3 regions of the Kutzneria kofuensis genome follow, and region 1 is predicted to be linked to each of the others. Evidence: riboswitches for the same ligand, from Rfam matches in the RefSeq annotation. Region 1 holds a riboswitch; each other region holds the start of a gene.

Region 1 (10,322 bases):
ACGTCGCCAAGGCGCTCCTCGTGCCCGAGCGTCAAGATGGCGAGGTCGAACAGGGCATCGCCCTGGGCCGCCTCGGACCAGTCGATCACGCCGGTGATCTCGTCGCCGTCGACGAACACGTGGGTGAGCTGGAGGTCGCCGTGCGTGAACACCGGTGTCCACGGGCGGAGCGCGGCCTCGGCGACCTGGCGGTTGCGCGTGACCAGGTCGGCGGGGAGGACACCATTGGTGACGAGCCACGCGCATTCGCCGTCGAGCCGCGCCGCGATCTCGTCGAGGCTCCGACCGGGCCACGGCGGCAGCGGCGCGTCGTGCAGCATCCGTGCGGCGGCACCCGCCGCGGCCCACGCCGCCGACGACGCGGTCGACGGCTCGCCGAGGCGGCCGAGTGCCGTGCCTGAGAGGGCGGCGAGTGCGAGCACGGGCGGCTTGCGCCAGAGGACCTCCGGAGTCGGGATCGGCGCCATGGCCATCGCCTCGACCTCGACGTCGATGCGCGTCTGATCAGGGTCGATCTTCAGGAACACGTCGCCGACACGCAGGGTCGCACGCTCGTTGTGGGCGACGACGACCTCGACCTCTTCCATATCGGCGAGTATCGCGGGGACGATCAGCGGTGTCGCCGGGTTTATCGCGTACGACCGCGCGCCTGGCCGGTGAGGGCGATGCCGTCGGGGTCGAGGGCGAGGCGGATCGCGTCGCCGGGTTCGGGGGCGCCGGCGACGGGGGCGACGGCCTCGACGGGGGCGGTGGGAACGCCGTCACCGGTGAGCTGGACGAGCAAGCGGGCGTGATCGCGGCGGTGGAGGCGCTGGACGACCTCGCCGTGGACGAAGCCGGCCGGGTCGGTGCGCAAGGCGTTGGCACGAAGGCCGAGTAGCACGGAACCATCGCCGGCGCCGGGCAGCGGGACCGCGCCGAGGGGGCTGCTGACCAGGTCGTGGTCGGCCTCGGCGGGCACGAAGGTGGTGCAGCCGAGGAAGCCGGCGACGACGTCGTCGGCGGGCCGGCGCCAGACCTCGTCGGGCGGCCCGACCTGGCGGATCCGGCCGGCCTGCATGAGGGCGACACGGTCGGCGAGGGTGAAGGCCTCGTCGTGATCATGGGTGACGACGAGAGCAGTGGTGCCGGTGGCGCGCAGCAGGGCGGCGAGGTCGACGGCGAGCTGCTCGCGCAGGGCACGGTCCAAAGCGGACAGTGGCTCGTCGAGCAGGAGCAAGCGGGGCTTGGGAGCCAGGGCCCGGGCCAGCGCCACCCGCTGCTGCTCGCCGCCGGAGAGCTCGGTGACGCGGCGTTCGCCGTAGCCGGCAAGGCCGACGAGCGCCAACAACTCGTCGACGCGGGCGGCGCGCTCGGAGCGGTCGACGTGGTGCATGCGCATGCCGAACGCGACATTCGCGGCGACGTCCCGGTGCGGGAACAACTGCCCGTCCTGGAACACCAGCCCGAAGTCCCGCCGGTGCACGGCGACGCCGGCCAGATCGACGCCGTCCCAACGAATCGTGCCGGCGGCGGGCCGCTCCAGACCGGCGACGGCCCGAAGCAGCGTCGACTTGCCGCAGCCGGACGGACCGAGCAGCGCGACAACTTCGCCGTCGGCGACACTGAGGTCCACATCGGACACGGCGGCGATCGCGCCGTAGCGCACGGACAAGCCCTGCAGTTCCAGTGCCATCAGAACTCCCCAACCGCCGGCGTCAACCGCTCGATCAGCACGACGGCGAGCACGGTGACCAGCATCAACACCACGCACGCCGCGTACGCCATCTCGTTGTTCAGCTCGCCCGGCCGGGCGATGAGCCGCGCGATCGCCACCGGCAGCGTCGGCGCGTCCGGCCGCGCCAGGAAACTCGTCGCGCCGAACTCACCCAGCGCGACCACGTATCCGAAGCCGGCCGCGGCGATCAGCGACCGCCAGGCCAACGCCAGGTCGACCTCGCGCCACACGCGGAACGGCCCGGCGCCGAGCGTGCCGGCGGCCTGCCGCAGCCGCTCGTCGATCGCCCGCAGCACCGGCAACACCGTCCGCACGATCAGCGGCGTGATCACCAGGGCCTGCGCGAACGGCACGAGCAGCGGCGATGTGCGCAGGTCGAAGGGCAGATCGCCGAGCGTGACGAGGTAGCCGAAGCCGACCGTCACCGCCGACACGCCCAGCGGCAGCATCAGCGCCAGGTCCAGCGTCTCGCCCAGCACCGCACGTCCTCGACGGAGCTGCGACAGCACGACGGCCGCCGTCACGCCCAGCAGCATCGCAAGGATGGTGGCGTCGGTCGCCGCACGGATCGAGTTCCACGCCGCGTCCCAGGCCGAAACCTCCAGCGTGCCGGAATCGCCGGTGCCCGCCAACGCCCGCCAACCGTCCATTGTGGTCAGTGACCGGGCGACAAGGCCGACGATCGGCACCAGCAGCGCGATCACCACGACCAGCGCCGCGCCGACCACGATCCATTCGCCGCCGACCGGCCGCCGTGCCGTCTCCAGGCGACCCCGCAGCTTCAACGCCGTCTCACGGCGTCGACGCGCGAACGCGCCGATCAGCAGCACCGCGATCACCGCGACCACCTGCAGGATCGACAACGCCGCCGCGCCGGGCAGGTCGAACAGGTCGACCGTGCGGAGGTAGATCTCCGTCTCCAACGTCCGGTAGCGCGCCCCGCCGAGCATCAGAACAACGCCGAAACTGGTGGCACAGAACAGAAACACGACCGCGGCAGCCGACCCGATCGCGGGCGCGATCGCCGGCAGCACCACCGACGTGAACGCCCGCCACCGTGACGCGCCCAGCGCCCGAGCCGCCTCCTCGGCCCGCCGATCCGTGTGCGCCCACAGCCCGCCGACCGTCCGCGCGACGACCGCGACGTTGAAGAACGCGTTGGCCAGCACGATCGACAGGACGCCACCGTCCGGCAGCAGGGCCCGAAACGCCAGGCCCACCACCACCGTGGGCAGCACGAACGGCACCAGGATCAGCGTGCGCACCAGGCCCACACCCGGCAGTTCGCAGCGCGCCATGACGTACGCGAGCGGCATGCCCGCGAGCACCGCCACCAGCGTCGCCGCGGCCGCCTGGCCGAGCGTGAACGCGACGAGCCGCCAGGTCTCGCCGCTGGCCAGCACGTCCGCCGCGCCGCTGCCGCCGAGCCCGATACCCACGATCGACACCACCGGCCAGGCGAAGAACAGGCCAAGGAAACCGATCGGGACCAGCGCCAGCAGCGGCAGAACTAGCCTTGCAGCAGCGTTCGGCACTGCTGAACCCACTTCTCCCGGTTGGCGTCCACCTGGTCCGCCGGCAGCTGCGCCGGCGCGTCCGGCAGCGGCGCCGCCGTCTTCCAGGCAGCCGGCAGCGACACGCCGGACCGGGACGGGTAGACGTACATGCTGCCCGGCACCTGCTCCTGGAACTTCTGCGAGATCAGGAAGTCCAGGACCTTCTTGGCGTCATCCGGGTTCTTCGCGCCGGCCAGCACGCCCGCGTACTCGACCTGGCGGTAGCAGGTGTTCAGCAGGGCCTTGGTGCGCGGCTTGCCGTCGTCACCGATCTCGTCGGCGGGCGAGGAGGCGTAGGACACCACGATCGGGCGCGGCCCCTTGCCCGAGGAGCCGGAGAAGTCCTGGCTGTACGCCTCGTCCCAGCCCGAGTCGACCTTGACGTCGTTCGCCTTGAGCTTAGACCAGTAGTCCGGCCAGTTGTCCGCGCCGAACTGCTTGATCGTGCCCAGCAGGAACGCCAGGCCCGGCGAGGAGGTGGACGGGTCCTCCACCACGGTCTGGCCCTTGTACTTCGGGTCGGTGAGATCGGCATAACCGGACGGCGCCGGCCGGTTGTGCGCCGCGTACCAGCCCGTGTCCACGTTCAGGCAGACGTCGCCGACGTCGATCGCCGTCAGCCGGTGCGAGTCGTCGAACTGGTACCGCTGCGGGCCCTGGCTCGCGTCAGGGCTGGTGTACGGGGCGAAGACGCCCGCCGACACCGCCCGGGAGGCGAACGTGCTGTCCACTCCGTACGCGATGTCGCCGATCGGGTTGGCCTTCGTCAGCACCAGCTTGTTGGTCAGCGCGCCCGCGTCGCCGTTCATGCTGACCTTGACCGTGATGCCGGAGGTCTTCTGGAAGTCCGCCCACAGGGTCTTGTCGACCGCCCACGAGTCGTGGGTCACCAGCGTGACCGTGTGCTGGCTCGGGGCCTGTTCACCGCCGCCGACCAGCGAACAACCCGCCACCATCGTGGCCGTCAGCGCCAGCGCGGCCAGCCGTGCCGTCCGGGTCAAGTTCTCCTCCAGGTGACCTCGTCGCGCGAGGTCGCCCGTAGTGCCTCCCTCCACCGGCATGATCCGGATCAGGTGCTTACGGTCGAGAGCTCGCCCGCTCTCCTCTCAGCCCGGCGACACCGGACTCCCGTGGCTCACCCGGAGCTTACGCTGCGTTCCGGCGTGGTCGGGACCACCATGGACGGCATGGCGGAATTGCTCACGGACGATCAGGTGACCGAGGCGCTGGGGCGGCTGGCCCAGTGGCGGCAGGACGGCGATGCGATCATCCGCATCGTGGAACTGGGCAGCTTCCCGGAGGCGATCCAGGCGGTGAACCGGATCGCCGAGATCGCGGAGAACGACAACCACCACCCCGACATCGACATCCGGTGGCGGACCCTGACGTTCCGGTGCAGCACGCACAGCGCCGGCGGCATCACGGCGTTGGACGTGACGCTCGCCGGCGAGATCGACGGGGTGCTGGAGCTGCTCGGTCAGCCGAGCGAGTAGAGCAGGTTGCGGCCCGCCTCCGCGTTGCGCGGCTGGCACAGCACGTCGTAGCGGCGGGCCACCAGCTGGCTCTGCGACACGAAGTCGCGCTTGCCCCGGGTCGAGGCGTAGCTGATCGCCGCGAAGATCATGCTGGAGCCCACGCCGCCGACCAGGCCGATGACGATCGGCAGCCAACCGCCGCCGATCGTGAACAGCGACAGCAGGATGCCGACGAACAGTCCGAACCAGGCGCCCGAGGCCGCCGCCGCGCCGAGCACGCGGCCCCAGCTCAGCCTGCCCGCGACGCGTTCGACCAGCATCGGCTCCACGCCGACGATGGTGATGTCCTGCACCGGGAAGTCCCGGTCGGCGAGGAAGTCGACCGCCCGCTGCGCCTGCTCGTAGGTGTCGTAGGAGCCGATCGGCCAGCCGGTGGGCGGGGTGGGCAGCGCGGACGCCGCCGGGTTGTTGGCGAATGCAGTGGTCATGATGGCCCTCCTTGTCGGCCTTACACCCCCTTTAACGTCGAGCCCACCTCGGTTCGTGCCGGCCGGCGGAAGTCCACAGGGGAATCTCAGGTTGTGACCTGGGCTACCCGGCGACGATCACCGATGCCCACCCGCGCCATCCACCTGTCCGCGCCCACGCGCCATCCAGCGGTCCCCACCCGCGGCATCGGTTTGTTGTGACGTCGGCTACCCGGGCAACGATCACCCCTTCCCGTGCGTCGTTCGTAGTGAAGCCGTACAAGGGGATTCGAAGTGATCAAGTTCTGTCGCACCGCGGCCGCCAGCGCCGCCGCCGTCGTTCTCGCCGTGCTGTTCGCCGTGCAGGCCCAGGCCGCGTCGCCCAGCCCCCAGGTCGCCGCCCAGTCCCAGCAGGGCGACGGCGACCTGATCTTCGCCGGCGCCGCCGGCCTGCTCATCCTCGCCGCCGCCTTCGGCGTGATCATCTACGCCGCGCGGCACCGCAACACCGAGAACTGACGCCGTACCAACACGAAGGGGCCGCTGCATCCGCAGCGGCCCCTTTGTCATGCCGACAGGTCCAGCCACATCACATGCAGGCCGACCAGTCCGTGGTCGGGATGGTCGAAGGCCTCGGGGACAGTGCCGATGGTCCGGAAGCCGAGCGAGTGCCAGAGACCGACCGCGGTGCTGTTGGTCTCCACGACCGCGTTGAACTGGATGCTGCGGTAGCCGGCCGAGCGCACCCACTCGATCACGTGAAGGCCGAGGTTGCGTCCAACACCCCGGCCACGGTGACGGGGATCGACCATGAAGCTGGCGGTCGCGACGTGAGACCCACGGCCCGGACGGTTGGGCCCCATCTTGGCGCTGCCGAGGATGTCGTCGCCGTCGACGGCGACGACCGTGCGCCCCGGCGGCGTCTCCATCCACCAGCCACGCGCCTCGTCGAGGCTGAGGCCGTCGGGAAAGGCATAGGTCTTGTCCTCGGCGACGATCTCGGCGAAGAACGGATAGATCAGCGGCCAGTCGCCGTCCCCGGCGTCACGGATGAGCACCCGCGAACCGTAAACGCGACCGCCGGGACCTTCCACCCATATACGCCCCGGTGAACGCGACCCGCTGGCCGCCGACGACGGTCAGACGTTGAAGCGGAACTCCACGACGTCGCCGTCGGCCATGACGTAGTCCTTGCCCTCCATCCGGGCCTTGCCGGCGGCGCGGGCGGCGGCGACGGAGCCGGTCGCTACGAGGTCGTCGTAGGAGATGACCTCGGCCTTGATGAAGCCGCGTTCGAAGTCGGTGTGGATGACGCCGGCGGCCTGCGGGGCGGTGGCGCCCTGCGGGATGGTCCAGGCGCGGGACTCCTTGGGACCGGCGGTGAGGTAGGTCTGCAGGCCGAGGGTGTGGAAGCCGGCGCGGGCCAGGGCGTCGAGGCCGGGCTCGTGCTGGCCGATGGACTCCAGCAGCTCCCGGGCGGACTCGGCGTCGAGCTCGATGAGCTCGGACTCGACCTTGGCGTCGAGGAACACGGCGTCGGCGGGCGCGACGAGCTCGCGCAGCTCCTTGAGCCGGGCCTCGTCGGTGAGGATGGTCTCGTCGGCGTTGAAGACGTACAGGAACGGCTTGCCGGTGAGCAGGTTGAGCTCCCGCAGCAGCGACACGTCGACGTCGGCCTGCGCCTGGAACAGGGTCCGGCCGCCGTCGAGGATCTCCTTGGCCTTGGCGGCGGCCTCGAAGGCGGGCCGGCGGTCCTTGTGCGTCCGCCCCTCCTTCTCCAGCCGCGGCAGCGCCTTCTCCAGGGTCTGCAGGTCGGCCAGGATCAGCTCGGTGTTGATCGTCTCGATGTCGGACGACGGGTCGACCCGGCCGTCGACGTGCACCACGTCGGGGTCGTCGAACACGCGGATGACCTGGCAGATGGCGTTGGCCTCGCGGATGTTGGCGAGGAACTTGTTGCCCAGCCCGGCACCCTCGGAGGCGCCCTTGACGATGCCGGCGATGTCGACGAACGACACGGTGGCCGGCACGATCTTCTCCGAGTGGAAGATCTCGGCGAGCTTGTCCAGCCGCGGGTCGGGCAGCGCGACGACGCCCACGTTGGGCTCGATGGTGGCGAACGGGTAGTTCGCGGCGAGCACGTCGTTGCGGGTCAGCGCGTTGAACAGGGTCGACTTGCCGACGTTGGGCAGACCGACGATGCCGAGGGTGAGACTCACGACGGAGCAGTCTACGCGGCTCGATGCTGGTGTCCGAAAACCGCCAGCCATCGCCCGTGGACGCTGGCAGCATTCATACCGTGCTCATCGATCCGGAACGCGCCTACCGCGCCGTCGCCTCCCGCGACGCGCGGTTCGACGGCCACTTCATCACCGCGGTGCGCACGACCGGCATCTACTGCCGGCCGTCCTGCCCCGCGGTGCGCCCGAAGCGGGAGAACGTCGAGTTCTACCTGACGGCGGCGGCCGCCCAGGCCGGCGGCTACCGGGCGTGCCGGCGCTGCCTGCCGGACGCGGTCCCGGGCTCGCCGGACTGGAACGTGCGCGCCGACCTGGCGGCCCGCTCGATGCGGCTGATCGCGGACGGCGTCGTCGAGCGCGACGGCGTGCCGGGACTGGCCCGCCGCCTCGGCTACTCGGAGCGCCACCTGACCAGGGTCCTGACGGCCGAGCTCGGCGCCCCGCCGCTGGCGCTGGCCCGGGCCCACCGGGCGCACTCGGCCCGGCTGCTGATCGAGAGCACCGACCTCCCGTTCTCGGACGTGGCGTTCGCGGCCGGCTTCGCCAGCATCCGCCAGTTCAACGACACCGTACGGGCGGTGTTCGCCGTCACCCCGTCGCAGCTGCGGGAGGGCGCGGCCAGGCGCAAGCACCACGAGTCGGTGCCGGGCACCATCTCGCTGCGCCTGCCGTTCCGGCCGCCGATGGACGCGACCGGCATGCTCGCGTTCCTCGCCTCCCGGGCCATCCCGGGCGTCGAGGAGGCGACCGAGGACAGCTACGCCCGCACGCTCCGGCTGTCGCACGGCAGCGCGACCGTCCGACTGACGCCGACACCGCAGCACATCGACTGCACGCTGCGGCTGACCGACCTCCGCGACCTGGGCAGCGCGGTGACCCGCGTGCGCCGCCTGTTCGACCTCGACGCGGACCCGGTGGCCTGCGACGAGCTGCTCGCGGCGGACCCGAACCTGGCGCCGTCGGTGTCGAAGACGCCGGGCATCCGTCTGCCGGGTGCGGTCGACGGCCCCGAGATCGTGCTGCGGGCACTGCTCGGCCAGCAGGTGACGGTGGCGGCGGCACGCACCGCCGTCGCCCGGCTCACCGAGCAGCTCGGCGAGCCGCTGGAAACCCCGGACGGCACGCTGACCAGGCTGTTCCCCACCCCCGAGGCGATCGCCAAGGAGGGCGCCGCGGTGCTCACCGGCCCACGCCGTCGCATCGACACGGTGCTGTCCACCTGCGCGGCGCTGGCCGACGGCACGCTGACCGTCGACGTCGGCCGCGACCCGGAGGAACTGCGCGCCGAACTCGAAGCCCTGCCCGGCATCGGGCCGTGGACCGCCGGCTACGTGCTGATGCGCGTGCTCGGCGCGCCCGATGTCCTGCTCACCACGGACGTTGCCCTGCTCAAGGGCGCGGCCAACCTCGGCCTGCCCGCAGACCCGGACGGTCTGGCGGCACGCGGCCGGGCCTGGCGGCCCTGGCGCTCGTACGCCGGCATGCACCTGTGGCGGGCCGCCCAGTCGACGACACCGATTCCCAGGAGTTCGAAGTGACCACCGCGTACTCGTCCACCGTGGACACCCCGATCGGACCGTTCACCACAGTCGTCAACGACCAGGACGTCGTGCTGGCCTCGGGCTGGACCGCCGACCTCGGCGACCTGCTGCCGCAGGTCCAGCCGTCGCTGCGGCCGACCGAGGTCGAGCAGCGGGCCGAGCTGGGCCACATCACCAAGGCCGTCCGCGACTACCACGCGGGCGAGCTGCTGGTGATCGACGACATCGAGGTGCTGCAGCGGTCCGGCGAGTTCCGCGAGCACGCCTGGCGCGTGCTGCGCACCGTCCCGGCCGGCAAGCCGGTCACCTATCGGCAGTACGCCGAGCTGGCCGGTCGCCCGGCCGCGGTCCGGGCTGCCGCGGGAGCCTGCGCGTACAACGCCGCGACACTGTTCGTGCCCTGCCACCGCGTCCTGCGCACCGACGGTTCGATCGGCGGGTTCCGCTGGGGCGCCGAGGTCAAGCGCTGGCTGCTCGACCACGAGGAGAAGGCTGCCTAAGCGACCACCTCCAATCGCGAGCCGGCGCGGGCCTTGCGCACCCGCAGCCGGGTCGGGATCCGCTGTCGCAACTCCTCGACGTGCGAGACCAGCCCCACGACGCGGCCACCGGCACGCAGCTCGTCGAGGGTGTCCATGACCATGTCGAGGCTCTCCGGGTCGAGGGTGCCGAAGCCCTCATCGACGAAGAGCGTGTCCAGCAGCGCCCCGCCGGTCTCGGCGGCGACGACGTCGGCCAGGCCCAGCGCGAGCGCGAGCGACGCGAGGAAGGACTCGCCGCCGGACAGCGTCTTCGCCGGCCGGATCCGGCCGGTGTAGTCGTCGAGCACGTCCAGCCCGAGGCCGCCCCGGGTGCCGCGCGGGCCGGCGGCGTCGGAGTGCACGAACTCGTAGCGGCCCTGGCTCATCCGGCGCAGCCGGCGCGAAGCGGCGATGGCGACCTCCTCCAGCCGGGCGGCCAGCACGTACGACCGCAGCGACATGCCACGGGCGTTCTGGCCACGCCCGATGACGACGTCGGTCAGGGCGTCCAACTCGTCGTACTTGGCCAGCACCGGGGCGAGCGAGGCCCACACCGAGCGCAGCCGGGCGCCCTGCTCGGCCAGCTCGGTTCGCCGCTGCTGGGCCGAACGCAGCGCCGCGACGGCGACCTCCAGGGCCTCACGCGCCTGCGCCGCCTCGGCTTCGACCGTTGCGACGTCGACCTCGGTGGTCGGGTCCACACCGGCCAGCTCGGGCTCGGCGAGCACTCCCCGCGCCGAGTCCTCGACCGCTTGCACCTGCTCAAGCTGCCGCTCCAGGGCGGCGATGGCCTGGTCGGACCGCG
Region 2 (10,322 bases), 480 kb from region 1:
CTGTCCGGCGTGCAGTTCGCCCTCACCAACAACTACGCGGTGGCGATCGGCGCGATCGGCGCGGCCGCGATCCTGGACAGCCTGGACGGCCGGATCGCCCGGCTGCTGGACGCCACCAGCAAGATGGGCGCCGAGCTGGACTCGCTGGCCGACGCCATCTCGTTCGGCGTCTCGCCGGCGCTGATGCTGTACATCTGGGCCCACGGTTCCGACAACGGCCTGTGGATCGTCTCGCTGATCTTCGCGGCGTGCATGGTGCTGCGCCTGGCCCGGTTCAACACGCTGCTCGACGACACCGAGAAGCCGCCGTTCACCAAGGAGTTCTTCGTCGGCGTGCCGGCACCGCCGGGCGCGCTGCTGGCGCTGCTGCCGATCGTGCTGTGGCTGGCGGCCGGCAGCGGCTGGTGGACCTCGCCGATCGTGGTCGCGGTGTGGACGGTCATCGTCGCGGCTCTGATGATCAGCCGGGTCCCGACGCTGTCGCTGAAGACGATCAAGGTGCCGCCGCGGTTGGTGGCGCCGCTGCTGGTCGGCGTGGTGCTGGTGGCCGCGACCGTGCTGCTGTACCCGCTGTGGGCGCTGGTCGCCGCGATGCTGATCTACCTGGCGCACATCCCGTACTCGATCTACCGCTACTACTGGCTGGCCCGGCACCCCGAGGCGTGGTCGGTGCCGTCGCGGGAGCGGCGGGCGATCCGCCGCGCCGGCAGCGCCGCCCGCCGGTTCGGGCTGCGGCCGCCGCTGCGCCGCCGGGTGGCCGGCGCGGCCAGCCGGATCAGCCAGGTGCGGCTGCCCCGGCGCAGCGAACCGTCCACCAACGGCGACGGCCGCCGCCGGGGTTGGCGTCAACTGGGGCTGCGCCGTCAAGAACGCCGTTGAGTCACGGCCGCGTGGCTAAGCTGGCCGCGTGATCTCGCTGACCGCCCGGTTGTCGCCGTCCGCGTTGGACACCCGGCGAGGTGTCGTCCGGCTGCACCCAGAAGTGCTCGACGCGCTCGGCCTTCGCCAGTGGGACGCGGTGAAGCTGACCGGCGCCCGGGTCAGCGCCGCCCTGGCCGCGGCGCACGACGGCGAGAGCCCGCACGGCATCGTCTACGTGGACGACGTCACACTGTCCAATCTGGGCATCGTCGAGGGCTCGGAGATCGCGGTGGCGCCGGTCGAGGTGTCGGCGGCGCGGTCGATCGTGGTGTCCGGTTCACGGCTGGCGTCGGCATCCGTGCACCCGGACACGCTGCGGCTGGCCCTGACCGGCAAGGTCCTGACCACGGGCGACGCCGTGTCACTGCTGCCGCAGGACCTCGCCCCGCCGCCCGGCTCGGACGTCTCGCAGGCGCGCCGGCAGCTGGCGCTGGCGATCGGCACCACGTGGACGAACGAGTTGATCACCGTGACGGCGACACAGCCGCCGGGGCCGGTGACCATCGGCCCGAGCAGCGTGCTGACCTGGCGCGGCGCTGAGGTAGTCGCCGAACCGGAGCCCGAGCCGGAACCGGTCGTGGTGCCGGTGGAGGCGCCCGAGGTCGCGCCCGTGCCGGTCGCGGACCTGGTGGGGCAGCAGGACTCCGCGAAGCTGTTCGGTGAGTGGCTGAACCTGGCCTTCCACCGGCCGGAGCTGCTGGCCCAGCTCGGCGCGTCGGCGCAGCTGGGTGTGCTGGTGAGCGGCCCGGAAGGCGTCGGCAAGGCGACTCTGGTGCGCGCGGTCGCCCACAGCACCGGGGCCTCGGTGGTCGAGCTGTCCGCGCCGAGCATCGCCGCGTTGGAAGCGAACGCCGCCGCCAAGCAGCTGTCGGCGGCGATTGCCAAGGCCACCAAGCCATCCGTGCTGCTGATCTCCGACATCGACGCCCTGCTGCCGGCGGCGACTCCCCCGCCGGTCGCGACGATTGTGCTGGACACGCTGCGCGCGGCCGTCCGCACCGAGGGCCTGGCGCTGGCCGTGACCAGCGCACACCCGGAGGCGATCGACCCGCGGCTGCGCGCGCCGGAGCTGGTCGACCGCACGCTGTCGCTGCCGTTGCCGGACGGCAAAGTTCGCGTCGAGCTGCTGCGGGTGCTACTGCGCGAGGTACCGCTGGAGTCCGATGTGGACCTCGGCGAGGTTGCCGACCGCACCCCCGGTTTCGTCGCCGCCGACCTGGCCGCGCTGCGTCGGGAAGCCGCGCTGCGGGCGGCTATGCGGCACCAGGGCGGCGTGCTGCAGGTGAGCCAGCAGGACCTGCTCGGGGCGCTGGAGACCGTCCGCCCGATCTCTATGTCCACTTCGGACACTCTGCGGACCGGTGGCCTCACCCTGGACGACGTCGGCGACATGAGCGAGGTCAAGCAGGCGCTCACCGAGGCCGTGCTGTGGCCGCTGCAGTACCCGGATTCCTTTGCCCGCCTGGGGGTTCAGCCGCCGCGCGGGGTGCTGATGTACGGGCCACCCGGCTGCGGCAAGACGTTCCTGGTGCGGGCCCTGGCCGGCAGCGGGCGACTGAACGTGCTGTCGGTCAAGGGCGCGGAGCTGATGGACAAGTTCGTCGGCGAGTCCGAACGGGCCGTGCGGGAGCTGTTCCGCCGGGCCGCGGAAGCCGCGCCGACCCTGGTCTTCCTGGACGAGGTCGACGCCCTCGCGCCGCGCCGGGGCCAGTCCTCCGACTCCGGCGTCGCCGACCGGGTGGTGGCCGCCCTGCTGACCGAGCTGGACGGCGTCGAGCCGCTGCGGGACGTGATCGTGGTCGGCGCGACCAACCGGCCGGAGCTGCTCGACCCCGCGCTGCTGCGGCCGGGCCGGCTGGAGCGGGTGATCTACGTGCCGCCGCCGGACGCGGCGGCTCGGACCGAGATCCTGCGGTCGTCGTCGAAGAACATGCCGCTCGGCGCGGACGTCGACCTCGCCGCGCTGGCCGAGGAGCTCGACGGCTATTCCGCCGCCGACTGCGCGGGGTTGGTCCGGGAGGCGGCTCTGACCGCCATGCGGGAGTCCCTGGCGGCGGCCGAGGTCACCGCCGCGCACCTGGCCAAGGCCCGCACCGCCGTCCGCCCCTCCCTGGACCCGGCGCAGCTGGCCGCCCTAGCCGCCTACGCCGACTCCCGCAAGCTCTGACCGCTCGGAAAGGACCATTCCACGCGTTGGATGCGAGGAATGGTCCTTTCACGCAGCTCAGGCCCTTCCCAACGTCCGATCAGCCCTTCTTGGGCGGGTTGTAGTCGTCGGTGACGATCACGATGACACCCGGGTCGGCGGCCTGGATGCCGTCGAAGCGGGGCATCACCCGCATGTGGAAGGCCTGGCCGAGCGCGTTGGCGGCGGCTTCCTCGTCGGTGCCGGGCCGGAAGTACACCGTGGTCGTCGCGATGATGCCCTGCGAGTAGTTGCCGACCTGGGTGACGTTGAAGCCCGCGCTGGTGAAGTCGGAGGCGGCCTGCTGCGCCATGCCCTTGATGGTGCCGTTGTTGTACACGCGCACCGGCACCGACTGCGGGTTGTTCGCGGGCGGCGGCTGGGCCGGCGGGTTGGTGGTCGTGCTGGCCGGCGGCTTGGCCGTGGTCGTGGTGGGCGGCGGCGCCTGCGTGGTGGTCGTGGGCTTGGCCGGCGCGGACGACGACGTGGTGGTGGCCGGGGGCGGCGTGTTGCTGGTGGAGCCGCCGGCCTCGTTGCCCCCGCCGCCGAGCGGCAGCAGGCTGATGATGCCCATCACCAGGGCGATGGCGGCGACGACGAGCAGGACGATGCCGGCGATGCGGGCGGGGCGGGCCGGGCCGCCGGTGGACTCCGGCGTGGTCATCGCGGCTCGAACCCCAGTCGGCGCGCGGCGCGGGCGCGCTGCCTGCCGGCGCGCAGCCGACGCAGCCGCTTGATCAGCATCGGGTCGGCCGCCATGGCTTCCTGCTTCTCGATCAGGCCGTTGAGCACCTGGTAGTACCGGGTCGAGGACATGTCGAACAGCTCCCTGATGGCCTGCTCCTTGGCCCCGGCGTACTTCCACCACTGACGTTCGAACGCCAGGATGGCGTGCTCGCGTCGGGTCAGGCCGTCGGCAGGCTCGTCCACCTGCGTGATGGCCTTAACGGCGTCCATCTGGCTCCTCGCCCCTCACGGTCGCGGATCCCTGCGGTCGCAGGAATCACACCCGTGTGATTCCCCGCGACCATTCAATCACGTGATCTTGCTCCGGGCCGTGCCCGACCCCGGCGCGTCACGATCCGGTGAACCTTACCGACCACCCCTGACATTGATCTTGCCGAACCGGCCCCTAGGGTCGGCGCATGGCGATTCACCCGATCCGCGTGGTGGGCGACCCGGTGCTGAGCACCCCTACGCGCCCGGTCACGGACTTCGACGACGAGCTGCGCACCCTGGTCGCTGACATGTACGAGACGATGGCCGCGGCCAACGGCGTCGGTCTCGCGGCCAACCAGATCGGCGTCGACCTGCGGGTATTCGTCTACGACTGCCCGGACGACGAGGGCGTGCGACACAAGGGCGTCGTGGTCAACCCGACGCTGACCACCTCGGAGCGGCCGGAGGGCATGCCCGACCCGGACGACGACTTCGAGGGCTGCCTGTCGGTGCCGGGCGAGACCTACCCGACCGGGCGAGCGACCTGGGCCAAGGTGACCGGCTTCGACGACAGCGGCGAGCCGGTCGAGGTCGAGGGCACCGGCTTCTTCGCCCGCTGCCTGCAGCACGAGACCGACCACCTCGACGGCCTGCTCTACCTGGACCGACTGGTCGGCCGCAATGCCCGGGCGGCCAAGAAGATGGTCAAGCGCAACGGCTGGGGCGTGCCCGGCCTGTCCTGGGACCCGGCGGTCGAGCCGGATCCGTTCGCGGACGACGAAGAGGCGTAGCCGACCGCCCGGCCGAGCGCGGCCTCGGCGCGGCTCGCGGCGGTGACCACGGTCGTGGGCACGCGGGTCGTTCTGCGTGCCCGTTCGTCCGCCCCTTGATCCTCTCCCGGTGAACGCACGTCTACTTACCGTAGGCGGAGATCTCGGGAGGACACAGCCATGGGCAGGGTCGTCGTCACGGCCACCACCTCGCACCGGCGCGCGATGCGCACGATCGCCGGCGCGCTGACGGACCGCGGCCACGAAGTGGAGTTGATCACCGGCCTCGAGCCGCCGACGGGCCGGGCGCTGGTCGACCAGCACCGCCGGCTGTGCCGGCTGCTGGCGGAGTCGGACAAGCCGACGGTCGTGGTCGGCGACGTGGCGTTCCAGGGCACGTTGCCGCTCAGCTACGGCGCGCCCGGCCCGAAGCCGGCGGCGCTGATCCTGGTCGGCACGGAGCCGTACTCGCTGAGCAGCATCGACACCGCGCCGGCCGGTCTCGGCCTGCCGCCGGACCGCACGGCCGCCGGCCGCGAGCGCAACCGCCGCGCCTACGAGTACGTGCGGGACGCGCTCGGCGGCGTGCAGGCGGAGTTCGTCGAGGCCATGCGGTCCGTCGGCGTCACGCATGATCCGCTGCCGTTCGTGCTGGACGCCCCGGTCCTCGCGGCGGACCGGTTCCTGCAGCTGTCCGTCGAGGAGCTGAGCTACCGGCGCAGCGACACGCCTTCGCACGTGCGCTTCATCGGCACGTTGCCGTCCAAGCACATCGCGGACGAGGTGGTGATCAGCGACGGCGCCTTCGACACCGTCCAGCAGGCGTTGCGGAACGCGAAGCCGCTGGTGCTGACCGGTCGTTCGGCCGAACAGCTGGAGAGCAACACCCGGGCCGCCGCGACGGGGGCGGCGCTGTACCTGGCCACGGACAAGCCGTCGGAGGACGACATCGAGAAGGCGGTGCGGATCGTGCTGACCGATCCGACCTATCGGGGCAACGCCAAGCGCCTGGCCGCGGAGTACGCGCGGCTCGATGCGCTGGGCAGCATCGCCGACGCGGTGGCGGGTTACCTGTCCTGAGGCACCAGCAACAGCTTTCCCGTGGTGGCACGGGATTCGAGGTCGGCGTGCGCCTTGGCGGCGTCCCTGAGGGCGTAGCGGCCGCCGATGCGCACGGTGATCTGTCCCTTGCGGACCATGTCGAACACCTCGCCGGTGCGGCGGATCAGCGCCTCGCGCGTCGGCACGTGGTCGGCGACGACGGCGTACGACAGCAGGATGCTGTTGGGCAGGTCCATCGGCGTCAGCGTGGGAACGCCCATGAACGGTCCGTAGTAGACGTGCACGCCGTGCCGGCGCAGCGACAGCTGCGACGAGCGGAACGTCGGCGCGCCGCCGCCGTCGTAGACCACGTGCGCGCCCTCGCCGCCGGTCAGCTCGCGGATCTTGTCCTCGAAGCCGCCGCCGCTGGACACCAGCACGTGGTCGGCCGTTGCCGCGGCGACCTTATCCGGCCGTGACACCAGGCCGATCGAGGTGCCGCCGCGGGCCTTGATCATCTGGGTCAGCATCAGCCCGACCCCGCCGGCCGCGGCGTGCACGACGGCGGTGTCGCCGGGCTTGATCGCGTACGTCTCCGTGGTGAAGTGGTTCGCGGTCAGGCCCTGCATCATCACCGCCGCCGCGGTCTCGTCGTCGATGTCGTCGGGCACCTTGACCAGCGACCCCGCCGGCGCGAGGACCAGCTCCGCGTAGCTACCCGGCACGTAGTACCAGGCCACGCGGTCGCCCACGGCGAGGTCGTCCACCCCGTCCCCGACGGCGACCACGCGGCCCGCGCCCTCCACGCCCAGCGTCACCGGCGCACCCCAACCGCCCATACCGGTTTCCCGGGCGCCGATGTCCATGTAGTTCACGCCGATGGCGGTCGGCGCGACCACGGCCTGTCCGGCGCCGGGTGTGGGGTCGGGGAGTTCGGTCCAGGCCATGACCTCGGGACCGCCGTGCCGGTCGATGTGAATTGTTCGCATGCCATCGAACGTAGGCGGCGAAAAATGGACCAGCAAGTACAGAACGTCAGCTCAGCAGGCGCTGCACCTCGGCCATCTCGTCCGGCTTCAGCGGCCCGAACTCCAGTGCGCCGACGTTCTCCTCGACCTGGGCGACCGTGCGGCAGCCCGGGATCGGCACGGCCCGGTCGCACCGCGCCCAGATCCACGCCAGCGCGCCCTGCGTCAGCGTCCGACCGCCCGAGGTCAACACCTCGCGGACGGCTTCCACCCGCTTGGCGAACTCCGGTGTCGGCTTGCCGTCACGGAAGAACTGCATCCAGCCCGGCACCTTGTTCCGCACGTCGTCGTCGGGCAGCGCCGCCGTGGCCCAGTCGCGGCCGGTCAGCAGCCCCATCGCCAGCGGGCCGCGGCACAGCATCGTCAGGTCGTGCTCCTCCAGCACCGGATACATGTCCGGCCGGTCGTGCAGCACGTTCATCTCCGCCTGCACGTACGAACCGAACACCTTGGCGCGTTCGGGGTCGTCCGTGCTCCACCCGTACGCCCTGATCAGCCCCTCAAGGACCAGGTCGTCGAGGGCCCCACGCAGCTCGGCGGCCTGGTCGAACGGCAGGTCACCCAGGTGCAGCTGGTAGATGTCCACGTGGTCGGTGCCCAGGCGCCGCAGCGAGTCGGTCAGCGCCCGGCGCATGTACGCCACGCTGCCGTCGCCGCCGGTCATCTGCCGCGTCGCGGAATCGAAGGTGTTCCCCCACTTCGTGGCGATCCGGATCTCGTCCCGCCGGCCGGCGAAGACCCGCCCGAGCAGCTCCTCCGCGTGCCCGGTGCCGTACACGTCGGCGGTGTCGAACAGGTTCACCCCCAGCTCGACGGCGCGCCGCAGCGCCCGCGCCGACTCCTCGTCGTCCGTCGGCCCCCAGCCGACCGCCTGCGTGCCGTCGAAGAACGGCCCGCCCATCGCCCAGGTCCCGATGCCCATGTTCGCCATGGAGCCGATCCAACTAGCTGGAGCGCACTCCAGGTCAAGCGGAATGCGGGTTCGCCGCCGGTGCCTGGACCGCGGGCAGTTGTCGATCGAGTCTGTTCATCGATCGACAACTGCCAAGGGAAGGCACCGGCCTCGTGGGCGAACCCGCCCCGCGCGGAACGCGCGGCGTAGACACGGTCAGACTTCTTTCCGCCAGGGCACGCTCGGCAGCCCGGCCAGCTCCCGCAGCGACCGGCACCGCGCCAGCTCGTCGTACCGCTCGGCCAGCACATGGGCCCGGATCCGCTGCGCCTGCGAGGTCGTGGGCAGCTCGCCGAGCAGCAGGAACGGCATGGTCAGCCGCCAGCCCTGGACGATCGTCTCGCGGTGCCGGTGCGGCGCCCGCAGCACCATCCGGGCCACCCGCATGGCGTGCTCGTTGCCGGTCATCCGGGTCGGGTAGCCCATGTGGTCCCACGCCCAGCGGTTCTCGTCGGCCACCCGGCAGCGCAGGCACGGCAGGTCGCCGGTGCCCAGCTCCGCCCCGCAGGCCGGGCAGCGCAGCAGCGTCATGGCCACGTCGGTGCAGGTCCACGGGAGCTTGCCGACGTCCTCCAGCAGCACCAACTCGGCCAGCTCCAGCTCGGGCAGGCCGGCCACCTCCACCAGCGGCCGCCAGTCCAGCGTCCAGAACTGGTCCACCAGTTCGGCGCAGACCAGGCACGTCGGATAGCCGCGGCCGGCCAGCTCGCCGCAGGCCGGGCAGTCGATGACCGCCGTCGGTCGAACCGCCCGTCGGGCGCCGGGTGGAAACGGTTGATCGTCTGCCACCGGCACAAGGTACGCGACTCGAGGCTGGCAGGAACCGCCCGCATTCGCTAGCGTCGGGACCCGACAACTGAACACCGCGGGAGCTCGCGCCACAGCGGGCTGAGAGGGCGGCTGGGTCAACTGCTGATCCGGCGCCGCCGACCGCCTGAACCTGACTGGGTAATGCCAGCGTAGGGAGGAATCGCCATGACGTCCCTTGACGACCGCGTCCGGCCCACCGTGACCACGGGCCCCATCCAGGGTTCCCGCAAGGTCTACGTCGACGGCCCGGACGGCATCCGGATCCCGATGCGCCGGGTGGAGCTCACCAATGGCGAACACCTTGACCTGTACGACACCTCCGGCCCGTACACCGACGACAACGCGACCATCGATGTCCACAGTGGACTGTCACGGCTGCGCGCGCCGTGGGTCGCCGAGCGGGAACCCGTCAACGGCGCGGTGACCCAGCTGGCCTACGCCAAGGCCGGCATCATCACCAAGGAGATGGCCTTCTGCGCCGCCCGCGAGGGCGTGGACCCCGAGTTCGTGCGCAGCGAGGTCGCGATCGGCCGCGCGGTGATTCCGGTCAACCGCAACCATCCCGAGTCCGAGCCGGCCATCATCGGCAAGAAGTTCCTCGTCAAGATCAACGCCAACATGGGCAACTCGGCCGTCTCCTCGTCCATCGAGGAGGAGGTGGACAAGATGGTGTGGGCGACCCGCTGGGGCGCGGACACCATCATGGACCTGTCCACCGGCAAGCGGATCCACGAGACGCGGGAGTGGATCCTGCGCAACTCGCCGGTTCCGGTCGGCACCGTCCCGATCTACCAGGCGCTGGAGAAGGTCGACGGGGACCCGACCAAGCTGTCCTGGGAGGTGTACCGGGACACCGTGATCGAGCAGTGCGAGCAGGGCGTGGACTACATGACCGTGCACGCCGGCGTGCTGCTGCGGTACGTGCCGCTGACCGCTCGCCGCGTCACCGGCATCGTGTCCCGCGGCGGCTCGATCATGGCCGCCTGGTGCCTCGCGCACCACCGGGAGAGCTTCCTCTACACCAACTTCGAGGAACTCTGCGACATCCTGCGCGCCTACGACGTCACGTTCTCGCTCGGCGACGGGCTGCGGCCGGGGTCCATCGCGGACGCCAACGACGCCGCCCAGTTCGCGGAGCTGCGCACCCTCGGCGAGCTCACGCACATCGCCCGGGCCAAGGACGTGCAGGTGATGATCGAGGGCCCCGGCCACGTGCCGATGCACAAGATCGTGGAGAACGTGCGGCTGGAGGAGGAGGTCTGCGGGGAGGCGCCGTTCTACACGCTCGGCCCGCTGGCCACCGACATCGCGCCGGCCTACGACCACATCACCTCCGCGATCGGCGCCGCGCAGATCGCCTGGGCCGGCACCGCGATGCTGTGCTACGTCACGCCCAAGGAGCACCTCGGCCTGCCCAACCGGGACGACGTCAAGACCGGCGTGATCACGTACAAGATCGCCGCGCACTCGGCCGACCTGGCCAAGGGGCACCCCAAGGCGCAGGAGCGGGACGACGCGTTGTCCAAGGCGCGCTTCGAGTTCCGCTGGACCGACCAGTTCAACCTGTCGCTGGACCCCGACACCGCGCGGTCCTTCCACGACGAGACGCTGCCGGCCGAGCCGGCCAAGACCGCGCACTTCTGCTCCATGTGCGGGCCGAAGTTCTGCTCGATGCG
Region 3 (10,322 bases), 490 kb from region 1:
GGCGGCGAGCGCGTCCGCGACGGTGGCCCCGTCGGCGAGTTCGCGCTCGGTCCCGTTGACCACGACCAGCAATTCAGCCTCCCCCGTTCGTGACGGCGAGCAGTCGGCCCGGGTCGGCGGCGCGCGCCGGCTCCGGGGGTTCACGGCCGGCGAGCAGGTCGACCACCGCCTCGGCGGTGATCGGGGCGAGCAGGATGCCGTTGCGGTGGTGGCCGGTCGCGGCCAGCACGCCCGGCTCCAGCCAGCCCAGCACCGGCAGGTTGTCGGGGCTGCCGGGGCGCAGTCCGGCGGCGCACTCCAGGACCGCGTACTCGCCGATGCCCGGCAGCACGCGCTCGGCGTCGCGCAGCAGGTCCCGGACGCCGCCGACGGTCACCTCGGTGTCGAAGCCCGCCTCGTACTGGGTGGCGCCCAGCACCAGGCCGCGGCCGTCCCTCGGCACCAGGTAGACCTGTCGGCCTTCGACCAGTGCTCGGACGGTTCGCGTCGGCGGGTCCAGGGCCCCGTCGCGGGCCTTGAGCCGCAGCACCTCGCCCTTGACCGGCCGGACGACCTTCGCCAGCCCGTTGTAGAGGCCGCCGCTCCAAGCACCCGCGGCCAGCACGACAACGTCGCACTCGACCGTGGATCCGTTGGCCAGAGCCACTTCGCCGGCGCTGACGCTGGTCGCGGCGACCGCGATCGGCTGCGTGCCGGCCTCCACCGCCGCCTTGCGCAACGACGAGAGCAGCACCCTGTTGTCCACGGCCAGGTCCCCGGGCACCAACAGTCCACTTCGGACGGACGTGCCGAGCGACGGCTCCAGCCGGCGGACCTCCCGCGCGGTCACCCGCGTGACCTCGCGGCCGAGCTTGGCCAGGAAGTCCGCCACTCCGTCAAGTTCCGCCCGGTCCGCGCCGTCGACGGCGACGACCAGCGTCCCCTCCGTGCGCAGGCCGCCGTTCTTGTCCAATCTGGCGGCAAAATCCGGCCAGCGGTCCAGCGACGCGCTGCCCAGCGCCAGCACGTGCTCCTCGCCCGGCCACGCCTCCGTGACCGGCGCGAGCATGCCGCCCGCCACCCAGGACGCGCCCGAACCCGGCGCGGCATCGATCAACTGCACCTGGTGGCCCGCCACGGCGGCCGCCCACGCGACCGACAGACCGACGACCCCACCACCGACAACGGCGACCTTCAAGACACATCACGCTCCCTGCGCCGGCATGACCCGGATCAGGTTCGACGGTCGGGGCTGGTAAGCCCCCTCTCAGCCCGGTTCCTCCAGGCTCCCGTGCGGACCGGGTTCTACCGTAGCACCCGTGCCAGGACTGGATGGAGAACAGATCAGGAAGCGGCTCGCCGACGCACGGCTCTACCTGTGCACCGACGCCCGCACCGGGACCGGCGATCTCGCCGAGTTCGCCGACGCCGCCCTCGCCGGCGGCGTCGACATCGTGCAGCTGCGGGACAAGGGCATGGAGGCTCGGTTCGAGCTCGCCGCCCTGGAGGTGCTCGCCGAGGCCTGCGCCCGCCACGGCGCGTTGCTCGCCGTCAACGACCGGGCCGACGTGGCCGTGGCCGCCGGGGCCGACGTGCTGCACCTCGGCCAGGACGACCTGCCCGTGCCGCTGGCCCGCCGCATCGCCGGCGACGACATCGCCATCGGCCGGTCCACCCACGACGTCGCGCAGGCCGACGCCGCCGCGGTGGAGGCGGGCGTGGACTACTTCTGCACCGGCCCGTGCTGGCCGACGCCGACCAAGCCCAGCCGGCCGGCGCCGGGGCTGGATCTGGTGCGCCACGTGAAGTCGGAACGGCCCTGGTTCGCCATCGGCGGCATCGACCTGCCCCGGCTGGACGAGGTGCTGGCGGCCGGTGCGCGGCGGATCGTGGTCGTCCGGGCCATCACGGCCGCCGAGGACCCACGGGCCGCGGCTGAGGCCTTGAAGGCTCGCCTGCTTTCCGCCACGTGAGTGGCTCACTTCGCCTTTTCGGCCACCTGAGCCACTCAGGTGGCCCCTGGATGCGAAATGAGCCACTCACGTGGAGCAAAAGCGCCCCGGCGGCCGGCGTTGCAGGGAGGGGTGCCGGCCGCCGGGGCGGGTTGGTGGGCTTGCAGGGGGAGCCCACCTGGGAATCAGCTCGTGACGAGCCGTAGTCCGTAGGCGCTCAGCGCCGGGTTCACCGGGCTGAAGTACGTGGTGCCGCCGTGCGTGCAGTCGCCGGAGCCGCCGGAGGTGACGCCCTGGGCCTGGTTGCCGCTGATCCAGGCGCCACCGGAGTCGCCGGGCTCGGCGCAGACGTTGGTCTTGGTCAGGCCGGTGACCGTGCCCTCGGCGTAGACCACGGTCTGGTTCTTGGCCTGGATGGTGCCGCAGTGCCAGCCGGTGGTGGAGCCGGAGCGGCAGACCGCCGCGCCGACGGCCGCCTCGGCGGAGCCCTTGACCGCCACGGCGCCGCCGCCGTCGGCCACGGTGCCGGACAGCGTCCACTGGCCGCTGGTGACGTCGACCCGGCCGTAGTCGCCGCCGGAGCCGAAGTGGCTGCCGTTGATCCGACCGAGTGAAACTTGGTTGTACCCGGATGCAGTACCGCCGCCGGCCGTGCAGTGCCCGGCGGTGACGAAGTGCTTGGCGCCGGAAGCGTCGGTCGCGCTGAATCCGACCGAGCACCGGAAGTTCGATCCGTACCACGCGTCACCGCCGCGAACGGCGTACAGCGGCCGCGGCCGGGCGGCCACGGTCTCCTCGCGGGCGGCCGCGCCGGCCGTCGCCACGAAGGCCTCGGTGGCCGGCGAACGGTCCAGGACCTGAACCACGACCTGATCGGTCGGCAGGTCGACGTACCACCCGACGACCCCCGCGGGCACCGGCTTGTGCCGCAGTCCGTCGGCGACGGCGCTCAGCTGCGCGTCCGTACGGGTGACAACCCTTGCCTCAACGCCCGCCGCGCGCACCCGCGGCACAAATGTGACGTCAGTCACCGCGACCACGGCCTGGTCGGCCGCCGCGTCGAACCAGGAGCCGGCGAAGATCGGCCCGAGCAGTGTGCGCAGGGTTGCGACCTGGGCATCGGCGCGATCCTGCCGGGCGAACAGACCTATCGCCCGTGCGGGTGACAACCCCAGATCACGCTGCAGCGCGCTCGCTACATCGGGTGATATGACCACACCATTCGTGGACGTATCGACAGAGACGGGCGCAGAAGTCGCCGCTGCCGGTACGCTGACAGTAGCGGCGAGGCCAAGGGACAACAGGGCAGCGCCGGTGATCCGAGCCGCACGAGTGCGGTTCATCAGACGTCTCCCTCATCTTCGGATGCGGGGACTCGGGAGTGGCGGTTGCAGGGACCCCTTCCCGAGCCTTTCAGGGGGACGGGCGGTGGGGCGGCGGCAGGGGTCGCCCCACCTTCCCCCCACCTCTGACTCTTCGAGTCCCGGTGGTCGCCGCCACTGCCGCCAAATTCGCCTCCCCCAGTGCCGAACCCGTTGGGGCACGCCGCCGAATGACCTTCGGCGGAGAGTCCGATCGGGCGCAAAGCGTGTCACATGATCCGACCGCGTGGGTACGACGCGTAGCGGTTAACACTTGACGTTTAGGTAACGCCCCGCAGAAATCGTGTTCCATACCGCCGGCCGCGATCCGTTGCCCGTCCGTACGCCGCCGTGACCGTTCGGCCGATCGGCATCGCCCGTGCTACCCGAACCGGTGGCAGCCGGCTTGGCCCCTGGCGAGCAGCGCCGCCAGGGGGCTAGTCAGTTCACGCCCGGCGGCGGCCCGCCGCTGGTGCCGGTCGGCTGCTGCGAGGTCGTCGTGGTGGTCGTCGACGTGCTCGTGCCGGTGGACGAGCTCGTTGTCGACGACGGTGGCGTTGTGCTGGACGTGGTCGTCGGCGTGCTGGTCGACGTCGTCGTCGAGGACGTGGTGGGCGGCGGTGTGCTGGTCGGATGCGGCGTGCTGCTCTGGGCCGGCTGCCCGAACAGGGCGCCGACGGTGGTGCGGTTGCCGTTGCCGGAGGTGGCCTGGCCGCCGAGCAGCTCCACGGTCGTCAGCACGCCCATGCCCAGCACGAAGGCGACCACGACGGCGGCGGCCACCATCGGCCACCGGCGCTTGCCGGGCTCCTCCTTGGGCGGTGCGACCTTCAGCCGCACGGTCTCGGCGTCGTGCGACGCCCCGACCGGCGGCTGCTCCTGCCTGATCCGGGTCGTCACCCGCTCCCGCGCGGCCTGGATGGAACGCTCGTACATGGCCGTGCCCACGGTGCCGACCACGCTGGCCAGCCCGGCGCCGGTCACGGTGCCCGCGACTCCCAGTTTCGACCCCAGTACGGCCGCCGTCACGGACGCCAGCGCGCCCGCCGCGACCTGCGTCGGCTTGATGTCGAGCCGAATCGTGCTCTTCTCCTTGCTCATCGCTCCCAATCCCCTACCGCACTACCAACGCACAAGACGTGGCGCGCACTCCCGGGGTTGGGCGATCGTGAGCACGAACACCCCGTTCAGTCCACTGTGGACGAATGGTGCGGCACCACGTGCGTCGGCGGTCCCTCCACACCGCAGTGCAGGCAATCCCCCGGATGCGGGGAATCCTCGACAACCGCGGGCGTCGGCGGCTCACCCAGAACCCGGTTGTCCACCCAGAAAGCGATCAAACCCCCGAGCACCGCCGCGATCGCGCAGATCAGCAGCGCCATCTGCCAGCCGGCGGTCAGCGCCGCCGGATCGGCGTACTTCTCGCCGGTGATGCCGGCCGCCGCGGGCAGCACGGCCACCGCGAGCAGCGACCCCGTCCGCGCCACCGCGTTGTTCACGCCGGAGGCCACGCCCGCGTGCCGGTCGGGGGCGGCGGCCAGCACCGTCGCCGTCACCGGTGCGACGGCGATCACCAGGCCGAGGCCGAACACCACGACACCCGGCAGCACGCCGGTCAGATACGAGGAGCCGGGCACGGCCCAGCGCAACATCAGCATGCCGACGCCGACCAGGATCGGGCCGACGATCAGCTGCAGCCGCGGGCCGATGCGCTGGGCCAGCTTCCCGGACTGCGCGGAGCCGAGCAGCATGATCACCGTGATCGGCAGCCCGGCCAGGCCGGCCAGCACCGGCGGGTAGTTCATGGACACCTGCAGCTGCATCACCATCAGCATCATCACGCCGCCGAGGGCCGCGTAGAGCAGGAACGTCAGCAGGTTGGACACGGTGAACGTGCGGTTGGCGAACAGGTCCGGCGGCACGAGCGGGTCCCGCTGCCGCAGCTGGAGCACGCAGAACCCGGCCAGCGACAGCACGCCGACCACCGTCGCGACCAGCACGATCGGGTCGGTCACGCCGCGTGACGGCCCCTCCACCAGCGCACCGGTGACGCCGGCCAGGCCCAGCGCGCACAGGACCGTGCCGAGCACCTCCGGGTGGCCCTTCATCTCCGGATCCCGCGATTCCGGCACGTAACGCCGGCACAGGTAGATGCACAGCACCGCCACGGGCACGTTGACCAGGAACGCCAGCCGCCACGACCAGGCCTGGATGAGCAGGCCGCCCACCAGCGGCCCGACCGCCGTGGCCACGCCGCCCAGGCCCGACCACGCGCCGATGGCCCGGGCCCGGTCGTCGTGCGCGAAGGCCGACTGCAGGATCGCCAGCGAGCCCGGGGTCAGCAGCGCCCCGCCGATGCCCTGGAGCACCCGTGCGGCCACCAGCACCCCGGTGGTGGGCGCGACACCGCAGAGGACCGACGCCAGGCCGAACCAGACCACTCCGATCTCGAACACGCGGCGCCGGCCGTAGCGGTCACCGAGCGAGCCGGCGACGAGGATCAGCGACGCCAGCGACAGCAGGTAGCCGTCCAGCACCCACTGCAACCCCGTCACCGACGCGGTGAAGTCGGCGCCGATCTTGGGCAGGGCGATGTTGACGATCGTGCCGTCCAGCATCGCCATGCCGGAACCGCAGACGGTGGCGGCGAGCACGCCGCGGGCCTGCGGACTGCCCCAGTGCACGCCGCTCGACACATTGCCCGTGGTGGTCATGGCAGCACGGTGCTCCCGCCGCCCCGGGCGACGCAAGCCGAGGTGGAACGAGGCACGACTTCGTGTCACTTCTGCCGGGAAATCCACGCCTTCGCTCGGATCGAGCTTCCCAGCCGGCCCCGGGTGTGGCTAGGTTCCGCCAATGGCCGAAACGCGCTCACTCCGCAGTCACGGCTGGTTCGCCGACCAGGGTGTGCTGGGCTTCACCCACCGGTCCTGGCTGCGCAACCAGGGCCATCCCGACCACGCCTTCGACGGGCGGCCGGTGATCGGCATCTGCCAGACCGCCAGCGATCTCACGCCGTGCAACGCGCACCTGCGGGAGATCGCCGAGCACGTGAAGCGGGGCGTGTACGAGGCCGGCGGGCTGCCGATGGAGTTCCCGGTCACCTCGCTCGGCGAGGTCCTGATGCGGCCGACCACGATGCTCTTCCGCAACCTGGTCTCGATGGACGTCGAGGAGACGCTGCGGGCCAACCCGCTGGACGGCGTGGTGCTGCTGACCGGCTGCGACAAGACCACGCCCGCGCTGCTGATGGGCGCGGCCAGCGTGGACCTGCCGACGATGGTGGTCGGCGGCGGCCCGATGCTCAACGGCCGGTTCCGCGGCAAGCAGCTGGGCTCCGGCACCGATGTCTGGCGGTTCGCGGACGCCCGTCGCACCGGCGCGATGTCGCAGGCCGACATGAACGCCGCCGAGGCGTGCATGTCCCGGTCGGCCGGGCACTGCAACACCATGGGCACGGCGTCCACGATGGGCTGCTGGGCGGAGTCGATGGGGCTGTCGCTGCCCGGCATGGCCGCGCTGCCGGCGGTGGACTCGCGCCGTCGGGCGATGGCGCACGTGAGCGGCATCCGGGCCGTGCAGCTGGTGCGTGAGGACGTGCGGATGTCCTCGATCGTCACCCGACAGGCGCTGGAGAACGCGGTCGTGGTGAACGCGGCGATCGGCGGCTCCAGCAACTTCGCGGTGCATCTTCTGGCCCTGGCCGGGCGGCTCGGCATTTCTTTCGGCCTGGACGACCTGGACCGGCTGGGCCGATCGGTGCCGCTGCTGGTGGACCTGATGCCGGCGGGCCGGTTCCTGATGGAGGACTTCTGCTACGCCGGCGGCCTGCCCGCGGTGCTGCGCGAGCTCGGCGACCTGCTGCTGCATCCGGACGCGGTCACCGTGACCGGCGCCACGATCGCGGAGAACGTGGCCGACGCCGAGGTGTTCGACCGCGAGGTGATCCGGACCGCGGTCGATCCACTGCGGACGGACGCCGGACTGGCCGTGCTGCGCGGCAATCTCGCGCCGGACGGAGCGGTCATCAAGCCCGCCGCCGCGTCACCGTCGCTGCTGCGGCACGTCGGCCGCGCGGTGGTGTTCCACGGCGTCGAGGATCTGCACGCCCGCATCGATACTGTCGAATGCGACCGGGACAGCGTGTTCGTGCTGACCGGCGTCGGCCCCCGCGGCTTCCCCGGCATGCCGGAGGTGGGCAACTTCGGGCTGCCGCGCCGGCTGCTCGAGTCCGGTGTGGACGACGCCGTGCGCATCTCCGACGGCCGGATGAGCGGCACCGCGTTCGGCACGGTGGTGCTGCACGTGGCGCCGGAGTCCGCCGTCGGCGGCCCGCTGGCGCTGGTCCGCGACGGCGACGTGATCGAGCTGGACGTCGAGGCCCGGCGGTTGCACCTGGCCGTGGACGACGCCGAGCTCGCGGCCCGCAGGGCCGCGTGGACGCCGCCGCCCCGCGCCGCCGAGCGCGGGTGGGTGCGGCTCTACGTCGACCACGTCGGCCAGGCCGACCGCGGCGCCGACCTGGACTTCCTCGTCGGCGGCTCGGGCGCTCCGGTGCCGCCCGGCAACCACTGATGAACCCGGTCAGTCGTGCGGCCGGTTCAGCGTGGCCACGAACTTGTACCGGTCGCCGCGGTAGACCGAGCGCACCCACTCCACCGGGTTGCCCTCGGTGTCGAACGAGTGCCGGGACAGCAGCAGCATCGGCAGGCCGATGTCGGCGCCGAGCAGCTCCGCCTCCTCGGGCGTGGCCAGCGCGGTCTCGATGGTCTCCTCGGCGTGGCCCATCTCCACCCCGAACCGCTCGCGCAGCACCTGGTAGAGCGAGCCGCCGGAGCTGACGTACCGCCGCAGGCCGCGGAAGCGGCCCAGCGCCAGGTGCGTGGTCTCCAGCGCCATCGGCTCGCCGTCGGCCAGCCGCAGCCGGTGCAGCCGCAGCACCTTCGCACCGGCGCGCACGCCGAGGTAGCGGGCCAGCTCCGCGTCGGCCGCGTCCTCGGAGGCCTCCAGCAGCCGGGACGAGGGCTGCCGGCCCTGCGCCCGCATGTCCTCTGTGTACGAGCTGAGCTGCAACCGCTGCGCCACCTTGGGTTCGGCGGCGAACGTTCCCTTGCCCTGCACGCGCAGCAGCCGGCCCTCGACGGTCAGCTCGGCAAGCGCTTGCCGAACGGTGGTGCGTGAGACGTCGAAGTCCGCCGCGAGCGAGCGTTCCGTCGGTATCGGCGACCCCGGCGGCATGGACCGCAGGAGGTCGAGCAGATGCCGCTTGAGCCCCCAGTACTTGGGCTCACGCTGCGCACGCGATCGCAACCCGGCGTCGTTGCCGCCGGCCGGCGAGGTTTCGAGCATGGCCTCCTCCTAAGCTCCGCCCACTCCCCAGCGAACAGGATGCCTTGTCAACCGCTGGCTGCGCGATCACACCCCCGGTCATTCGTCGGATGACTTTGCAACGGTCTCGCAACGACCTTGACATCGAGTGTGGCACGGCACACCCTTTTTCCTCATTGGTCTACACCAAATTGGTCTGCACCAGATAGGACCAGACAAGCTCGTCCGGCAGGTGAGCCGGGGTGGAAGGGCGGAGACTGTGCTCCCTCAGAGTGGGCTGCGTAGAAAGATGATCGTGGCGGCGGTGGGCGTCGCGGCGGTGTCGATGGTCGCAGCCGGTTGCGGCGGCGGTGGTTCCAGCAGTGGCAGTGGCGGCGACAAGACCCTGACGGTCTGGCTGATGAGCGGCTCCGCTCCGGACGCCACCGTCGCGGCGATCAACAAGGACTTCGAGGCCGCGCATCCGGGCGTCAAGGTCAAGTACGAGGTCCAGCAGTGGAACGGCATCGGGCAGAAGCTGACCACGGCGCTGACCAGCGGCGGCCCGGACGTCATCGAGCTGGGCAACACCCAGGTCGCGCAGTACAGCTCGCAGGGCACCCTGCTCGACGTCAGCGACGCCACCAACGACCTGAACGGCAGCCAGTGGCTGTCGGCGCTCAAGGACGAGGGCGCGTGGGGCGGCAAGCAGTACGGCATTCCGTTCTACGCCGCCAACCGCGTCGTCATCTACCGCACCGACCTGTTCCAGCAGGCCGGCATCACCGCGCCGCCCACCTCGAACGACGAGTGGCTGGCCGACCTGACCAAGCTCAAGGGTGTGCAGGGCGTCGACCCGCTCTACCTGCCGGGCCAGGACTGGTACGTGTGGCTGTCCTTCCTCTGGGACCAGGGCGGTGAGCTGGCCACCAGCAGCGGCGACACCTGGAAGTCGGCGATCAACTCCGCCGCCGGCAAGGCGGCCTTCGACTTCTACAAGAAGCTCGTGGACACCTCCGGCACGTCCGCGCCCAAGGACGCCGACGAGGCCACCCCGCAGCAGTCCGACGTGGTCGCCAAGGGCAACACCGCCAGCTTCATCGGCTTCGGCTACGAGCTGGCCGCGGTGGAGAAGGCCAACCCGGCCCTGAAGGGCAAGTTCGGCGCCTTCCCGATCCCGTCCAAGACCGCGGGCCAGACCGCGCCGGTCTTCCTGGGCGGCTCCGACCTGGCCATCCCGGGCAACACCAAGAACGCCGACCTGGCCAAGGACTGGCTGAAGCTGGAGACCAGCGCCAAGTACCAGTCGCAGCTGGCCGCCAACGGCGTCGTGCCGGGCACCTCGACCGACACCAGCGCGCTGGACAGCACCACCACCGGCAAGGCGATGGCGGCGGGCGCCAAGAACGGCAAGGGCACCCCGGTCACCCCGAAGTGGGCCGCGGTCGAGGCCGACAACCCGATCAAGGCCGCGCTGACCGCGTACCTGACCGGTCAGAAGAGCCTGGACCAGGCGGTCTCCGACGCCGACGCCGCGATCACCAAGACGCTCGGCAGCGCGAGCTGATCTGGTGTCGGTGACGACGAAGGCCGCGGTGCCGGCGGGGACCACCCCGCCGGCACCGCGTTCCACTGTCTCGGACGGTGAGTCGGGCATCGGCACGTTCGTGCGCCGGCTGTTCAGCCAGCGCGCGCTGCCGTACCTGCTCCTGCTGCCGGCGAC

What was found. A riboswitch is a leader RNA that binds a small molecule or an ion and turns the genes downstream of it on or off. The one in region 1 is predicted to bind thiamine pyrophosphate.
Region 2: another riboswitch for thiamine pyrophosphate. It lies ahead of thiC (phosphomethylpyrimidine synthase ThiC); the one in region 1 lies ahead of BJ998_RS14380 (thiamine ABC transporter substrate-binding protein).
Region 3: another riboswitch for thiamine pyrophosphate. It lies ahead of thiO (glycine oxidase ThiO); the one in region 1 lies ahead of BJ998_RS14380 (thiamine ABC transporter substrate-binding protein).

The regions. Positions count from the first base shown of each region.
Region 1 is NZ_JACHIR010000001.1:3,165,489-3,175,810, forward strand. It holds gene BJ998_RS14365 (aminoglycoside phosphotransferase family protein) at 1-587, opposite strand, end outside; gene BJ998_RS14370 (ABC transporter ATP-binding protein) at 629-1,675, opposite strand; gene BJ998_RS14375 (ABC transporter permease) at 1,675-3,252, opposite strand; gene BJ998_RS14380 (thiamine ABC transporter substrate-binding protein) at 3,228-4,229, opposite strand; TPP riboswitch at 4,303-4,415, opposite strand; gene BJ998_RS14385 (4a-hydroxytetrahydrobiopterin dehydratase) at 4,461-4,766, shown strand; gene BJ998_RS14390 (YflT domain-containing protein) at 4,751-5,236, opposite strand; gene BJ998_RS14395 (hypothetical protein) at 5,510-5,734, shown strand; gene BJ998_RS14400 (GNAT family N-acetyltransferase) at 5,782-6,273, opposite strand; gene ychF (redox-regulated ATPase YchF) at 6,355-7,434, opposite strand; gene BJ998_RS14410 (DNA-3-methyladenine glycosylase 2 family protein) at 7,458-8,993, shown strand; gene BJ998_RS14415 (methylated-DNA--[protein]-cysteine S-methyltransferase) at 8,990-9,496, shown strand; gene BJ998_RS14420 (AAA family ATPase) at 9,493-10,322, opposite strand, start outside.
Region 2 is NZ_JACHIR010000001.1:3,641,437-3,651,758, forward strand. It holds gene pssA (CDP-diacylglycerol--serine O-phosphatidyltransferase) at 1-879, shown strand, start outside; gene BJ998_RS16655 (AAA family ATPase) at 908-3,088, shown strand; gene BJ998_RS16660 (LytR C-terminal domain-containing protein) at 3,168-3,770, opposite strand; gene napA (nucleoid-associated protein NapA) at 3,767-4,063, opposite strand; gene BJ998_RS16670 (peptide deformylase) at 4,252-4,836, shown strand; gene BJ998_RS16675 (glycosyltransferase) at 4,996-5,895, shown strand; gene BJ998_RS16680 (quinone oxidoreductase family protein) at 5,883-6,845, opposite strand; gene BJ998_RS16685 (aldo/keto reductase) at 6,892-7,806, opposite strand; gene BJ998_RS16690 (hypothetical protein) at 7,993-8,625, opposite strand; TPP riboswitch at 8,692-8,819, shown strand; gene thiC (phosphomethylpyrimidine synthase ThiC) at 8,812-10,322, shown strand, end outside.
Region 3 is NZ_JACHIR010000001.1:3,655,524-3,665,845, forward strand. It holds gene thiS (sulfur carrier protein ThiS) at 1-72, opposite strand, end outside; gene thiO (glycine oxidase ThiO) at 74-1,177, opposite strand; TPP riboswitch at 1,173-1,282, opposite strand; gene thiE (thiamine phosphate synthase) at 1,299-1,952, shown strand; gene BJ998_RS16740 (S1 family peptidase) at 2,117-3,100, opposite strand; gene BJ998_RS16745 (hypothetical protein) at 3,734-4,393, opposite strand; gene BJ998_RS16750 (MFS transporter) at 4,480-6,006, opposite strand; gene BJ998_RS16755 (IlvD/Edd family dehydratase) at 6,149-7,867, shown strand; gene BJ998_RS16760 (GntR family transcriptional regulator) at 7,877-8,641, opposite strand; gene BJ998_RS16765 (extracellular solute-binding protein) at 8,910-10,166, shown strand; gene BJ998_RS16770 (carbohydrate ABC transporter permease) at 10,171-10,322, shown strand, end outside.